DNA from 3 places in the Pseudomonas sp. PGPR N4 genome. Region 2 is predicted to be linked to each of the others. Evidence: riboswitches for the same ligand, from Rfam matches in the RefSeq annotation. Region 2 holds a riboswitch; each other region holds the start of a gene.
What was found. A riboswitch is a leader RNA that binds a small molecule or an ion and turns the genes downstream of it on or off. The one in region 2 is predicted to bind cobalamin.
Positions count from the first base shown of each region.

Region 1 (4,581 bases), 590 kb from region 2:
CCCAGCAGCGCGTCGGGCCAGCACTGCGCCGACAGACCGACGCCCTTGCCTGGCAACCACTCGAGGTTGCCATGCTTGCCGACATGAATGACGGCGTCCGCTGCATAAGCGTGGCGCAGCCAGAAGTGAAAGGCCAGGTAGCCATGCGGCGGAACCAGATCCGGGTCGTGGTACACCGCACTGTGGTCAACCTGATAACCGCGCGCCGGTTGGATACCGACGAAGGTCTGCCCAAAGCGCAGGCCCGCTACCATCAAGCGGCCGCTGCGGCACATCGGGTCTGTTTCAGGGGCGCCCCAGCGGGCGAGCACGGCCGCCCGGTTTTCTGCCGGCAGCTGAGCGAACGCGGCCTGGTAGTCGGCCAGGCTCAGGCTCTGCGCGCATGGGCGCTGATCGAGGTTGTCGAGGTCGTTGGTCACGCCGCCGAGCAAGTGCTGGATCAGCGCGGTGCCGGTGGCCGGCAGCTCGTCCAGCGGATAACCCGCAGCGCGCATCGCCTCAAGGATGTTCAAGGCCGCCCCCGGCGTGTCCAGGCCGACACCGTTACCAATCCGGCCATCGCGGGTCGGATAGTTGGCGAGGATCAGCGCGACACGCTTTTGCCCATTCGGCAAGCGCGCCAGCGCGACCCAGCGACGGCCCAGCTCGGCGACGAAGTCCATGCGTTCCGGGTGGGCGCGATAGCACACCACATCCGCCTGGCTGCGTTCACTGCGCCAGGCCAGGTCCTTGAAGCTGACCGGCCGGGTGATGATCCGCCCGTCCAGCTCCGGCAACACGATGTGCATGGCCAGATCGCGGCCGCCGAGGCCCTGCTCGCTGGTTTCCCAGCCCAATTGATTGTCCTGCGCGCAGATCGCCTGCAACACCGGTACATCCCGGCGCAGCGGCCGCGCGTTGGGGCGCTCGGGGCTGGACAAGGCAAAGCCAGTGGTGTTGATCACCACCTCGGCCTGGACCTCATCCATCCACGCTTCAACCTGATCGAGACAGGCCCGCTCTTTGAGGCTGGCTACAGCGATCGGCAACGGGTTGAGCCCCGCCATCTGCAGCCGCTGACAGAACACGTCGATGAACGCGGTGTTGGCCGCCTGCAGGTGCGAGCGGTAGAACAGCAGCGGCGCCACCGGCAGCGCAGGATCCCAGTCGGCGTACCAGTCCGGCAACTGCGCACTGGCCTTGGCTGGGTGGTAGACCACGGTACGGGCCAGCGCTTCCGGCTCCTGCCAGGCATAGTCGCGCTGGAACCACAGGTTGCCCACGCAGTTGAACAGATTCAGCGCGTTGGCCTTGCCGCCCTGGCGCAGGTAGTGCCACAGGCGCTCGGCCTGGTCGCTGCTGACCGTGCTCAAACCGGTGAGCTCGGGGTCAGGCCGATCATCGCCCGGGACCATGATCACCTGAACACCGCGCGCCGCCAGCTCGACCAACTGCTCGATGCCGTAGCGCCAGTAGCCAACGCCGCCGTGCAGTGATACCAGGATCAACTTTGCATGGCGCAGCACCTGGTCGACATACAGGTCGACCGAGGCATGGTTTTGCACCTGCATGGGATTGGCCAGGCGCACGCTGGGGTAGTCGCCAGGCAGCTGTTCCGCGGTTTCGGCCAGCAGCGCCAGGTGCGAGTCACCGCTGCACAGAATGACCAGTTCGGCGGCAGTCTGGCCGAGGTCGGCAATACTGTCGTCCGGGACAAAACCACCGGGCTGGGTGCGCAACAGGTGCATGGATCAGGCTTCCAGAGCCTGACGCAGACGGGCTTCGAGCTGAATGGCGTCAAGCTCCTGGCCAATCAGTACCAGGCGCGTGATGCGCGCCTCGTCAGCGCCCCAGGCCCGGTCGAAATGCTTGTCGAAGCGGGTCCCTACGCCCTGGATCAGCAGACGCATCGGCTTGCCCGGGATGGCTGCAAAGCCTTTCACGCGCAGGATGCCAAACTCCACTACCAATTGGTTGAGGGCCGCCAGCAGCAAGCGCTCATCGGCCTCTGGCAAATCCAGCGAGATCGAGTCGAAGGCATCATGGTCGTGATCGTCATGATCATCGTCGTCATGGTGGCTGTCATGATGAGTTCGGCGCCCATCAATGTGCGCTTCCGATTCGGCACCCAGGCCCAGCAGCACATCCAGCGGCAGGCGGCCGCTGCTGGCTTCGATGACCTTGACCGCCGGCGGCAGCTCTTCGGAGACTTCGGCGCGAACCTTGGCCAGGCCTTCGGCGTCGATCAGGTCGGCCTTGTTCAGCACCACCAGGTCAGCGCTGGCCAGCTGGTCGGCAAACAGTTCGTGCAGCGGCGACTCATGATCAAGGTTCGGGTCGAGCTTGCGCTGTGCATCGACCTGGTCTGGGAACGCTGCGAAGGTACCGGCAGCCACTGCCGGGCTGTCGACCACGGTGATCACCGCATCGACCGTGCAGGCGTTGCGGATTTCTGGCCACTGGAAGGCTTGCACCAGCGGTTTGGGCAAGGCCAGGCCGCTGGTTTCGATCAGGATGTGGTCCAGATCGCCGCGACGTGCCACCAGCTCACGCATGACCGGGAAGAACTCTTCCTGCACGGTGCAGCACAGGCAGCCGTTGGCCAGCTCGAAGACACGCCCGTAGGCTTCTTCTTCGGTGCAGCCGATGGTGCATTGTTTGAGGATTTCGCCGTCGATACCGAGCTCGCCGAACTCGTTGACGATCACCGCGATGCGCCTGCCCTGGGCGTTGTCGAGCATGTGCCGCAGCAACGTGGTTTTGCCCGAGCCGAGGAAGCCGGTGACGATGGTGACGGGGAGTTTGGCCAGTGTTTTCATGGATGCGTGTGCCCTTGGCAGAATGGCGCGGGCATGCAGGACGAGCGCCGCAGGCTGTCACAGCCGGGCTTGTTCGCCTCCGGATCACCCCGCCCGGATTAAAGTCGAAATCGTCTCGAGGCAGGTCTCCTGGCTTGCACCGCACCGGCGCCGGGCCGGTTGGATGACGCCTTCCCGCGCAAGGCGCAGTGGCTGTGTCGATCCTGATCAGTGCTTACAGTTGCGGGGGCAGCCGCGGCTTGACCGCGTTCCCGTCTTAGCTCCGGCCACGCCGGAGAACCTCGAAGCAGACAAGGCTACGCACCCCGGCGGCAAGCTGCAAGCGGCTTTAGGGGCTGTCATCTGCCATATATAGGCGGCTGAATGCACGCTGGCGTGCAACTTGTCACTTGCAGCGCGCCGCTGCGGCATGGTTTGCTAGCGCCTTGCGTTCAGGTGCCCCCTATGGGGTGAAACGGGAAACCGGTGCGTCGCTGGCCTCAATGGAGAGCCCGACTACTCCGGTGCTGCCCCCGCAACGGTAAGCGAGCGAAGTGTCTTGACCACTGTGCCAGGATGTAGGGCATGGGAAGGTGACGCTTTTCAAGGAGCCCTGCTCCTCCTCGTGAGCCCGGAGACCGGCCTGCGTAGTCGAATATCAACACCCCGCGGTGGGCGGGCGCTGTCGCATTGCCCTGGGCCATCCATGCCCGGGGCCGGTGCGCTTGCCCCCTGCCTATAACAAGCAGAGGATTGCGTCATGCCCATCACCAGTGCCAAACACAGCATCGCCACCCCCGTCAGCCTCAGTCAACGCCTGGTCATCGCCGTCGGCGCCAGCCTGGTTGGCCTGTGCCTGGTGTACTTCGCCGGTTTCTCGCACATCGAGGCGGTGCACAACGCAGCCCACGATACGCGCCACAGCGCTGCCTTCCCCTGCCACTGAGTAGACTCGCATGATCACGCGCATTGCCCGTACTGCAGGGTTCAGCGGCCTGCTCGCCGCCCTGCTGCTGACCCTGCTGCAAAGCTTCTGGATCAGCCCGTTGATCCTCGAAGCGGAAACCTTCGAGAGCCCAGCGCCGGCTGCCCAGCATGAGCATGGCGACAGCGCCGTTGCTGCCCACGAGCACAGTGCCGAAGCCTGGGCGCCTGAAGACGGCTGGCAGCGCGTGCTGGCCACCACCGGCGGCAACCTGGTGGTTGCAGTCGGCTTTGCCTTGATGCTGGCAGCGCTGTACAGCCTGCGCGAACCCAACCGGGTCGCCACCGGAGCGCTGTGGGGCCTGGCCGGTTTTGCCGTGTTCTGCCTGGCGCCAACGCTGGGCTTGCCGGCCGAGCTGCCGGGCACGGCGGCAGCCGACCTTGGCCAGCGCCAGACCTGGTGGATCGGCACTGCGGCCGCAACTGCGGTCGGCCTGGGCCTGATTGTGTTTGCCCAGCATTGGCTGCTGAAGGTAGTCGGCGTACTGCTGTTGGCGCTGCCACACGTGATCGGCGCGCCGCAGCCGAGCGTGCATGAAAGTCTTGCGCCTGAAGCCCTGGCAACCCAGTTCAAGATCGCCTCGTGGCTGACCAATGCCGCCTTCTGGATTGCCCTGGGCTTGCTCAGTGCGTGGTTGTTCCGCCGCTCGCGGCAGACTTGATGTCTGAGCCGCTACCCGCCGTGTATGTCGGCGTTGGCTGCCGCAAGGGCTGCCCCGCCGACCTGCTTGAAGCGCTGCTGCAACAAAGTCTGGCCAGCCTTGGCTTAACCCTGCATGCAGTGCAGGGCATCGCCAGTATCGAGCTGAAAGTCAGCGAG
Region 1 covers NZ_JCAUKV010000001.1:486,267-490,847, reverse strand. The annotation lists gene cobN (cobaltochelatase subunit CobN) at 1-1,727, opposite strand, end outside; gene cobW (cobalamin biosynthesis protein CobW) at 1,731-2,798, opposite strand; cobalamin riboswitch at 2,901-3,097, opposite strand; cobalamin riboswitch at 3,215-3,438, shown strand; gene AC58X1_RS02125 (CbtB domain-containing protein) at 3,538-3,723, shown strand; gene AC58X1_RS02120 (CbtA family protein) at 3,734-4,423, shown strand; gene AC58X1_RS02115 (cobalamin biosynthesis protein) at 4,423-4,581, shown strand, end outside.
Region 1: another riboswitch for cobalamin. It lies ahead of cobW (cobalamin biosynthesis protein CobW); the one in region 2 lies ahead of AC58X1_RS04755 (TonB-dependent receptor).

Region 2 (4,581 bases):
GCAACTCTCACCGGACACCGTCTCGGGCTACATGACCGCCAGCGGCGCCGGGGCCAAGACCAACCACCTGGATGCCAAGACCCGCGAATTGATCTCGCTGGCGGTTGCCGTCACCACCCGCTGCGACGGCTGCATTGCCGTGCACTCCAAGGAAGCCCTCAAGCAGGGCGCGACCCGCGAGCAGATCGCCGAGGCGCTCGGTGTCGCCGTGGCAATGAACGCTGGAGCAGCGCTGGTCTATTCGACCCGAGCTCTGGATGCGCTGGGCAAAGCCGACGAGTAAGCCTGTCGGCGTCGCCGCACTTGCGCGGCGGCGCCTGCACCACCAGACTTGCCGGCTCAGCCCGTGCAGGTACCGCCATGATCCACATTCGCCCCATGACCGCCGCCGACTTCGAGGCTTTCTGGCCCACCTTGCAAAGCATCGTCCAGGCCCGCGAAACCTACGCCTTCGACCCGCAGATCAGCTTCGAGCAGGCGCGCCAGCTGTGGCTGGAGGCACCGCTGCATACGCTGGTGGCGGAGCAGGACGGCGAGCTGCTTGGCTCGTATTACCTCAAAGCCAATGCCGCCGGACCCGGCGCCCATGTGGGTAATTGTGGTTACATGGTATGCCCGGCTGCACGCGGGCGTGGCGTGGCCAGGCTGATGTGCGAGCACTCGCAGAAGCTTGCCCGTCAGGAAGGGTTTCTGGCGTTGCAGTTCAATTCGGTGGTGGCGAGTAACGAGGTTGCCGTAGCGCTGTGGCGCAAGCTTGGCTTCGATGAAGTCGGCCGCCTGCCCAAGGCCTACAGGCATGCCCGGCTGGGGCTGGTGGATTGCCTGGTGATGTACAAATGGCTGGCGGATGAGCCGGTGGTGGAGAAACCTGCGCTGCTGATCGGGCGCAAGAACATTGAAGCGCGGGTGTCGCGGCGGCGTGGCAAGTAGCCGCGGATCTGCGTAGAAAACGGGGACCGCTATGCGGCCCCCTGCTAACGCGCTGAATCAGAACGCCAGACCTACCTTCACGCCGAACTCATCACGCTTGAGCTTGGTATTGTCGGCTGCATCCGACTCTTCATCGAGTTTGTACTCGGTGCGGGTGTAGTAGACGCTGCCGTAAATGGGCATACCGCCCTGCTGGTTCATCAGCAGGCTGACTTCGGCATAAGGGTTGGTGCGGTCTTTCATATCGACGGTGTCGCTGCCGAAATCGTCGACCTTGAGCTTGGCGCGGCCGTCGAGGGTGCGGCGGGCACCGACTTCCACGCGCAGCGTCGAAGCATCGAACTGGTGGTTGTAGCCGACGGCAGCCTTGGCGAACGGCGACTTGTAGGTCAGCTCGGTATCCAGGTCGTTGAGCTCTGGTTCGAAGCGCGACCAGTCATAACCACCGCCCACGGTGAAGTCGAGGAAGTTGCGCGCGTCCATCGCAGCACGCCAGCCCAGGTCCAGATCAACCTTGGCCTCCTTGAGCTTGTTGTCGCTCTTCTTGCCATACTTGGCGTCCGCGCCAATCTGGTAGATGAAACCGGATTCGGCGGTCATCTTGTTGCCATAGTTGGCGAACAGGCCACCTTGACCGAGGTGATCGGTCTCCGATTCAGAACCGCCTTCGAACTTGAATTTGTCGTAGCTGCCGAGCAGGCCGAAAGTGAACAGCGGATCGGTACTTGGCGCAGCGCTGGCAGCAAGCGGGGCAGCGATCAGGGCCAGCAGGCAAGAATGACGCAACAGGTTACGGGTGGACATTGGTAAAGGTCTCCATGACGTGGGTGTTTCTGTGACAATCGAGCGGTTCGATGCACACCAAATGTGAAAAGTTCGAAAAAGAATCAGTAAAAACTCGCAAACCTCTAATGCGTCACAAATTTTTCTTAGCGCCAAGGTTTGACTAAGGCCACTTTCGATGCTCAGATGCGCGCCAGTTTCAGGTGTCCTGCGCCGCCGTGCGCAGGGTGAAACGGGAAGCCGGTGCGTCATCTGCATGACTAGTCCGGCGCTGCCCCCGCAACGGTAAGCGAGTGAAACCTTCGACACACCACTGTGCCCGTGCACGGGAAGGTGAAGGTTTCCAGCCCTCGCAAGCCCGGAGACCGGCCTGCAACTTTCAGTTGGCAAACCCGCGGTGGGCGGGCGCAGGCCGGTTTGCGCGTGCGCCCAGCGTTCGTGCCCGCTTGTCTTTGCGTTGTTTCCACCGGGATCCTTACTTCCTGCACCAGTGGAACGACATGTCCCGTACCAATACCTTTACTCTTCTGGCGGCCTGCATTGCCGCCGCTTCGCCAGCCGTGGCCGCAGAGCCGACGAGCAAGGTCGTCGCCCTGCCCTCTATCGCGATCAGCGAACGCCGCGACGCAAGCGCCGACCTCACCAGCAGCAGCGAGACCGGCTCGCGCCTCGGCCTGACTGCCTTCGAAACACCAGCCAGTGTCAGCAGCCTTAGCGCCGAACAGATCCAGCAGCGCAGCAACCTCACCGTGCAGGATGCGGTCACCCGCACCCCCGGTATCACCTCCATCGGCACCCCAGGCGATGGCGGCACTGGCCTCAGCGCACGCGGCTTCAACGGCCATGGTTCGGTGATGACCCTGTTCGACGGCGCGCGCCTGTACACCGGTGCCGGCACCCAGACTTTCCCGGTCGCCCCATGGCTGGTCGAACGTATCGAAGTGCTGCGCGGTCCGGCGTCGGTGTTATACGGCGAAGGCGCCACCGGCGCGGTGGTCAACGTCATCCCGAAAAAGCCCGTGCAAGGCGAGATCCACAACCAGCTGCGCCTGGGCTACGGCTCATGGGACCGCCAGCAACTGGGCCTGGACAGCGGCGGCAGCCTGAGCGAGCGCCTCAGCTACCGTGCCACCATCAACAAGCAGCAAGGCAATGGCCATATCGACCGCGGCGACTCACGCAACCTGGCCCTGAGCCTGGCACTGCGCTTCGATGCCAACGAAGACCTGAGTTTCACCCTCGCCCACGAACGCGGCGACGCCGAGCCGATGAACTACTTCGGCACACCGCTGATTGCCGGGCACTACCGTGACAGCCTGCGCGACAAGAACTACAACGTGCGTGACGCCGAATTGCGCTACCACGATGAATGGACCCGCCTGAGCAGCGAGTGGGCTATCAGCGACAACGTCAGCGCCAGCAACCAGCTCTATTACATCAAGAGCCGTCGCCACTGGCGCAACGCCGAAAACTACAACTGGGACGCAGACGTCGGCCAACTGCTGCGCAATGGCTTTCTCGAGATCAAGCACAACCAGGAGCAGATCGGTGATCGCCAGAGCTTCACCTTCCAGCACAGCCTGTTTGGCCTGGCCAGCACGACCGTGGTGGGCGCCGAATACAACAAGATCCGCTTCCGCCTGACCAACAACTGGCCCTACAACGATATCGGCAACGACTACATTGACCCGTGGCAGCCCGCGCCCGGCCAGTTCGTCAGCGCCACGCCGCTGCAACCGCGCTCGTTCAGTACCACCCACAGCGCAGCGCTGTTCGCCGAAAACCGCACGCAGTTGACTGAGCAGCTGTCGCTGGTCACCGGTATTCGCCGTGATCAAAACCACATCGAGCGCGATAACCTGGTCGACGGCAGCCGCACCGACCGCAGTCTCAGCGGCGGCAACTGGCGCGCAGGGCTGGTCTATGCGCTGACGCCGGACCTGGCGCTGTACGGCCAGTACTCGACCAGTGAAGACGGTGTGGAAAACCTGGTCAGCCTCAGCCCGGCACAGATGAACTTCGACCTGACCGAAGCGCGCCAGACCGAACTTGGCGTCAAGCAGCGCTTTCTTGATGGCCGTGGCGAGTGGACCTTGGCCGCTTATCACATCGTCAAGAAAAAGCTGCTGGTCGACGACCCTGTCAGCCATCAACCGCAACAGGCCGGCCAGCAGACCTCCGATGGCCTGGAAGCGACCCTCGAATTGGCCTTGGCCAACCAGTGGCAGCTGTCGGCCAACGCCGCGCTGCTACGGGCCAAGTACGACGACTTCAATGAAAGCGTGGCAGGCGTTGCCACCGACCGCAGCGGCAAACGCCCGGCCAATGTGCCGCGACGCAGTGCCAACCTGTGGCTGAGCAAAGGCTTTGGCCAGGACGTCGATGCCGGCGTCGGCCTGCGTTATGTCGACACGCGTTACGCCGACACCGGCAATAGCCAGAGCATCCCCAGCTACACCGTGGTCGATGCCAACCTGGGCTGGCAAGTGCTGCCTGACGTGCGCCTGGGCCTGCAGTTGAACAACCTGCTAAACCGCAACTACGTGACGGCCGCCTACAGCGGCGAGCAGTGGCTGCTGGGCGCACCACGCTCGTATTTCGCCACGCTGGACTACAGCTTCTAAACACGATTCACCCTGGCTGGCCGCGCTGCAACGGGCTAGCCAGGGCCTTCATGGGCACTACGCTCACCGACAAAAGACTTTCAACAGGAAAACCAATCGTTATAAGATAACGTTACACGAAACCTCACCAGCGAATTTTCATGACAACCGCCCTGACTTCTCCCACCCTCGTCAGCCAACGCCTGCAGAGCATCGATGCCCTGCGCGGGCTGGTCATTCTGTTCATGCTGCTCGATCACGTACG
Region 2 covers NZ_JCAUKV010000001.1:1,072,118-1,076,698, forward strand. The annotation lists gene AC58X1_RS04740 (carboxymuconolactone decarboxylase family protein) at 1-283, shown strand, start outside; gene AC58X1_RS04745 (GNAT family N-acetyltransferase) at 361-930, shown strand; gene AC58X1_RS04750 (outer membrane beta-barrel protein) at 988-1,734, opposite strand; cobalamin riboswitch at 1,898-2,101, shown strand; gene AC58X1_RS04755 (TonB-dependent receptor) at 2,214-4,337, shown strand; gene AC58X1_RS04760 (acetyltransferase domain-containing protein) at 4,478-4,581, shown strand, end outside.

Region 3 (4,581 bases), 1.0 Mb from region 2:
GCCTACCGTGACGTACAGCTTGCGCCCGTCGGGGCTGGCGATCACGTTCTTGGTCCAGTGGTGATTGAGGGTGCCACCCGGCAGGTCGGTGACCTTCTGCCCGCGGCCGTCGATCTGCAACGCATCGGTCACGTAATCGAAGCGCAGCAGCTTGTCGGTGTCGGCGATGTACAGGTCCTTGCCTACCAGCACCATGCCGAAGGGCGAGTTGAGCCCTTCGATAAAGCGGCTGCGGGTTTCGGCGACGCCGTCATGGTCGCGGTCGCGCAGCAGGGTGATGCGATTGGCGGTGGGGACGCCGGCACCGGCCATGGACATGGCTCGTTTCATGAACCAGCCGCGCAGGCCTTTGCCGTCGTCCGGCTTGGCCGGTGCGTTGGTTTCGGCGACCAGCACGTCGCCATTGGGCAGCACATACAGCCAGCGCGGATGGTCGAGATGGTCGGCAAATAGCGCAACCTGAGTGCCGGCCGCTGCAACCGGTTTGCCACCCTGCGGCCAGCCGACCGCCGGCGCGACGTTGACGGTTGGCAACAGGGTTTTGTTTGGCGCCGGTAACTGCGGTGTGGGGCCGATGCCATCGTCGACTCTGAGGCTGGCGGTCTCGCCGCAGCCGCCGAGGCCTGCGAGCAAGGCGAGCACAACGGCACTGCGCATTCTGTCCATGGGCGGGCTCTCGACAAGGGCTATGGCATACAGAACCATAGGCGCCGGGCGAGGTTCAACCCGGCGCGGCGCAGGGCTGCTTCACGCTTGCTTGAACAGCAATGCAACACCAGGGAAATACTGGCCGAGCTCGTTGTGCAGCTTGCGATAGGCGTACGGGAAGTACCAGGCCACGGCGCAGGTGGTGTGCTTTTGCAGGTCATCGACCAGGTCCTGGAGTTCTTCCGGGCTGGCGTGCTGGCCGGCTTTCCACGGGCTGACGAACAGCGCCCCGGCTTTGAGCTGGCTGGCATAGGCAATCGGCTTGGCGGCGCTGGTGGTTTCTTGCAGGGCGGCGGTCAGGTCGAGCCGGGCGATGCGCGGCCAGCGCTGGCTGGCGTGCAGGTGGATCGACTCCTCGGCGGTGCTGATGGCCAGGTCACAACGGCCTTCGCGCTCGCCTTCTTCGCGTTGCTTGCTGCTGGCAAACTGGGTCAGGGCGACCAGCTCGGCTTGCCAGGCAGCCGCAGCCAGCAGGCCGACGTTGGCCGCTGCGCCATGCCAGTAAGGCGCGTCGCTGGCATGGTTGAGTTCGGCGAAGCGATCGATGCAGTCGACCCAGCGCTCCAGGGCAGGACGCAAAAACTCCAGGCGCGGGTTGTTGATGATCAGACCTTGCATGCTGCGCACTCCTTATTGTGATTATCGCGGTCAGCTACAGTGATGGCGATATGATATCAATGCTAGCAGTCTGCGCTGTACTGTCGAATCGGCCATTGATCCAGGCCAAACCGGCCTTGTTTCATTGACGCTCCCGGTGCAACCCTCTAACCTTCGCGGCGTGTTTCAGGTGCCCTGCGGACTGCGGTCTGGCGGGGTGAAACTGGGAAGCCGGTACCAGTCCGGCGCTGCCCCCGCAACGGTAGGTGAGCCGCGTACGTAGCGCTCACGAGCCCGGAGACCGGCCTGTTACTGCCAACGGCATCACGGAGGGTGATGCACAGTTCACTGTGGTTTGCGCCACGGCGCCTGCGCGTTCTCCGTTTGCCTGCCTTTCGATCTGTCGCCGCCCGGTGCGCGCGCAGGCACTTGCGGAGAACCTTATGAGCGACAACCCCGAACGCGACGAACGCCACCTGGCGCGCATGCAGCGCAAAAAGGCGATCATCGACGAGCGCATCGCCAACTCTCCCAATCAATGCGGCCTGCTGCTGGTGCTGACCGGTAATGGCAAGGGCAAAAGCAGCTCGGCTTTCGGCATGCTCGCCCGCGCGCTGGGCCATGACATGCAGTGCGGCGTGGTGCAGTTCATCAAGGGTCGCAACAGCACCGGCGAGGAGCTGTTCTTCCGCCGTTTCCCCGAGCAGGTGCGCTACCACGTGATGGGCGAGGGCTTTACCTGGGAAACCCAGGACCGCCAGCGCGACATCGCCGCGGCAGAAGCCGCCTGGGCGGTATCGCGGCAAATGCTGCAGGACCCGTCGATTCATTTCGTTGTGCTGGATGAGCTGAACATCGCCCTCAAGCATGGTTATCTCGACCTGGACCAGGTGCTCAGTGACATTCAGGCTCGTCCGCCAATGCAGCACGTGATCGTCACCGGCCGCGGCGCCAAACCGGAAATGGTCGAACTGGCCGACACCGTCACCGAAATGGGCATGCTCAAGCACGCCTTCCAGGCCGGTATCCGCGCGCAGAAGGGCGTGGAACTATGAGTGACCCGCGCCAGTGCCCGGCGGTGCTGATCGCAGCGCCCGCTTCCGGGCAGGGCAAGACCACCGTGACCGCAGCCCTGGCGCGCCTGCACCGCAACCTCGGGCGCAAGGTGCGGGTGTTCAAGTGCGGTCCGGACTTTCTCGACCCAATGATTCTGGAGCGGGCCAGCGGCGCGCCGGTGTACCAGCTCGACCTGTGGATGATCGGCGCGCAAGAGAGCCGGCGACTGCTCTGGGAAGCTGCCGCCGAGGCCGACCTGATCCTCATCGAAGGGGTCATGGGCTTGTTCGATGGCACTCCGTCCAGCGCTGATCTGGCGCGCCATTTCGGCGTGCCGGTGCTGGCGGTGATCGACGGTACCGCCATGGCCCAGACCTTTGGTGCGCTGGCCCTGGGCCTGGCACGCTACCAGGCCGATCTGCCGTTCGCCGGGGTGCTGGCCAACCGGGTTGGCAGCCTGCGCCACGCGCAACTACTTGAAGGCAGCCTGACCGAAGGCCTGCGCTGGTACGGCGGGCTGTCGCGCGAGCGCGGCATCGAGCTGCCCAGTCGCCACCTGGGCCTGGTGCAAGCCAGCGAACTGAACGACCTTGACCAGCGCCTCGACGCTGCCGCCGAGGCCCTGGCTGGCAGCTGCGATGCAGCGCTGCCGCCAGCGGTGAGCTTCGATGGCCCCGCTTTGCCAGCACCGTTGCCCTCGCTGGCTGGGGTGCGCATTGGCGTAGCGCAGGACGAAGCGTTTGCCTTCATCTATGGCGCCAACCTCGACCTGCTGCGGGCCATGGGCGCGCAGCTGGAATTTTTCTCGCCGCTGCACGACAGCGAGGTGCCGCAGGTCGACAGCCTCTATCTGCCAGGCGGCTACCCCGAATTGCACCACCATGCGCTGGCCGCCAATACGCCGATGCTGGACGCGATTCGCGCTCACCACAGTGCAGGCAAGCCGCTTTTGGCCGAGTGCGGCGGCATGCTCTACCTGCTTGAAAACCTGACCGATGTTGCCGGTGAGCGCGCCGCGCTGGTTGGTTTGTTGACTGGCGAGGCGGTGATGCAGAAGCGCCTGGCAGCACTGGCCCTGCAAGCGGTGGAACTGCCCGAAGGCACCCTGCGTGGGCACACCTATCACCACTCGTTGACCACCAGCGAGCTGGAGCCAATCGCCCGTGGCCTCAGCCCCAACGGCGGCCGCGGCAACGAGGCGGTGTACCGCCTGGGCCGGCTGACGGCCTCATACGTGCACTTCTATTTCCCCTCTGACCCCCACGCGGCGGCGGCGCTGTTGCGACCATGAGCGAGCATGCCTTCTCCGATGCCGAACGCGCCGCGGTGTACCGGGCGATCGGCGAGCGCCGCGACATGCGCCACTTTGCCGGTGGCGAAGTAGCGCCGCAGGTGCTTACACGCCTGCTGACGGCCGCGCATCAGGCCCCCAGTGTTGGCCTGATGCAACCGTGGCGGTTTATCCGCATCAGCCAGCGCGACTTGCGCGGACGCATCCAGACACTGGTCGAGCAGGAGCGGGTGCGCACCGCCGAAGCCCTTGGCGAGCGCTCCGACGAATTCATGCAGCTCAAGGTCGAAGGCATCAACGACTGCGCCGAGCTCTGGGTGGCAGCGCTGATGGACAAGCGCGAAGCGCACATTTTCGGCCGCCGCACCTTGCCGGAAATGGACCTGGCCTCGCTCGCCTGCGCGATCCAGAACCTCTGGCTGGCCGCGCGCGCCGAAGGCCTGGGCATGGGCTGGGTATCGTTGTTCGACCCGCAGGCACTGGCCGAGCTGCTGGCCATGCCAGCCGATGCCAAGCCGGTGGCGGTGCTCTGCCTGGGCCCGGTCGAGGCGTTTTACCCAGCACCGATGCTGGCCCTGGAAAACTGGGCCGAACAACAGCCACTGAGCGCCATGCTCTACGAAAACCAATGGGGAGAACGCGCATGAGCGTGGCCTTGCTGACCGTCGCCGGTGTTGCCCTCGACGCGCTGCTGGGTGAGCCGAAACGGCGCCACCCGCTGGTTGCTTTCGGCAATTTTGCCGCACGCCTGGAGCAGCGCCTGAATGCGGGTGGTCGCGGCTGGCGCAGCCATGGCGTCAGCGCCTGGTTTCTGGCCGTGGTGCCGTTGACCTTGCTGGCACTGTTGCTGTCCTGGCTGCCGCTGATCGGCTGGCTGGTCGATGTGCTGGCGCTGTACTGTGCGTTGGGGCTGCGTAGCCTCGGTGAGC
Region 3 covers NZ_JCAUKV010000001.1:2,087,383-2,091,963, reverse strand. The annotation lists gene AC58X1_RS09395 (PQQ-dependent sugar dehydrogenase) at 1-666, opposite strand, end outside; gene AC58X1_RS09390 (hypothetical protein) at 748-1,326, opposite strand; cobalamin riboswitch at 1,477-1,629, shown strand; gene cobO (cob(I)yrinic acid a,c-diamide adenosyltransferase) at 1,749-2,360, shown strand; gene AC58X1_RS09380 (cobyrinic acid a,c-diamide synthase CobB) at 2,357-3,652, shown strand; gene bluB (5,6-dimethylbenzimidazole synthase) at 3,649-4,299, shown strand; gene cbiB (adenosylcobinamide-phosphate synthase CbiB) at 4,296-4,581, shown strand, end outside.
Region 3: another riboswitch for cobalamin. It lies ahead of cobO (cob(I)yrinic acid a,c-diamide adenosyltransferase); the one in region 2 lies ahead of AC58X1_RS04755 (TonB-dependent receptor).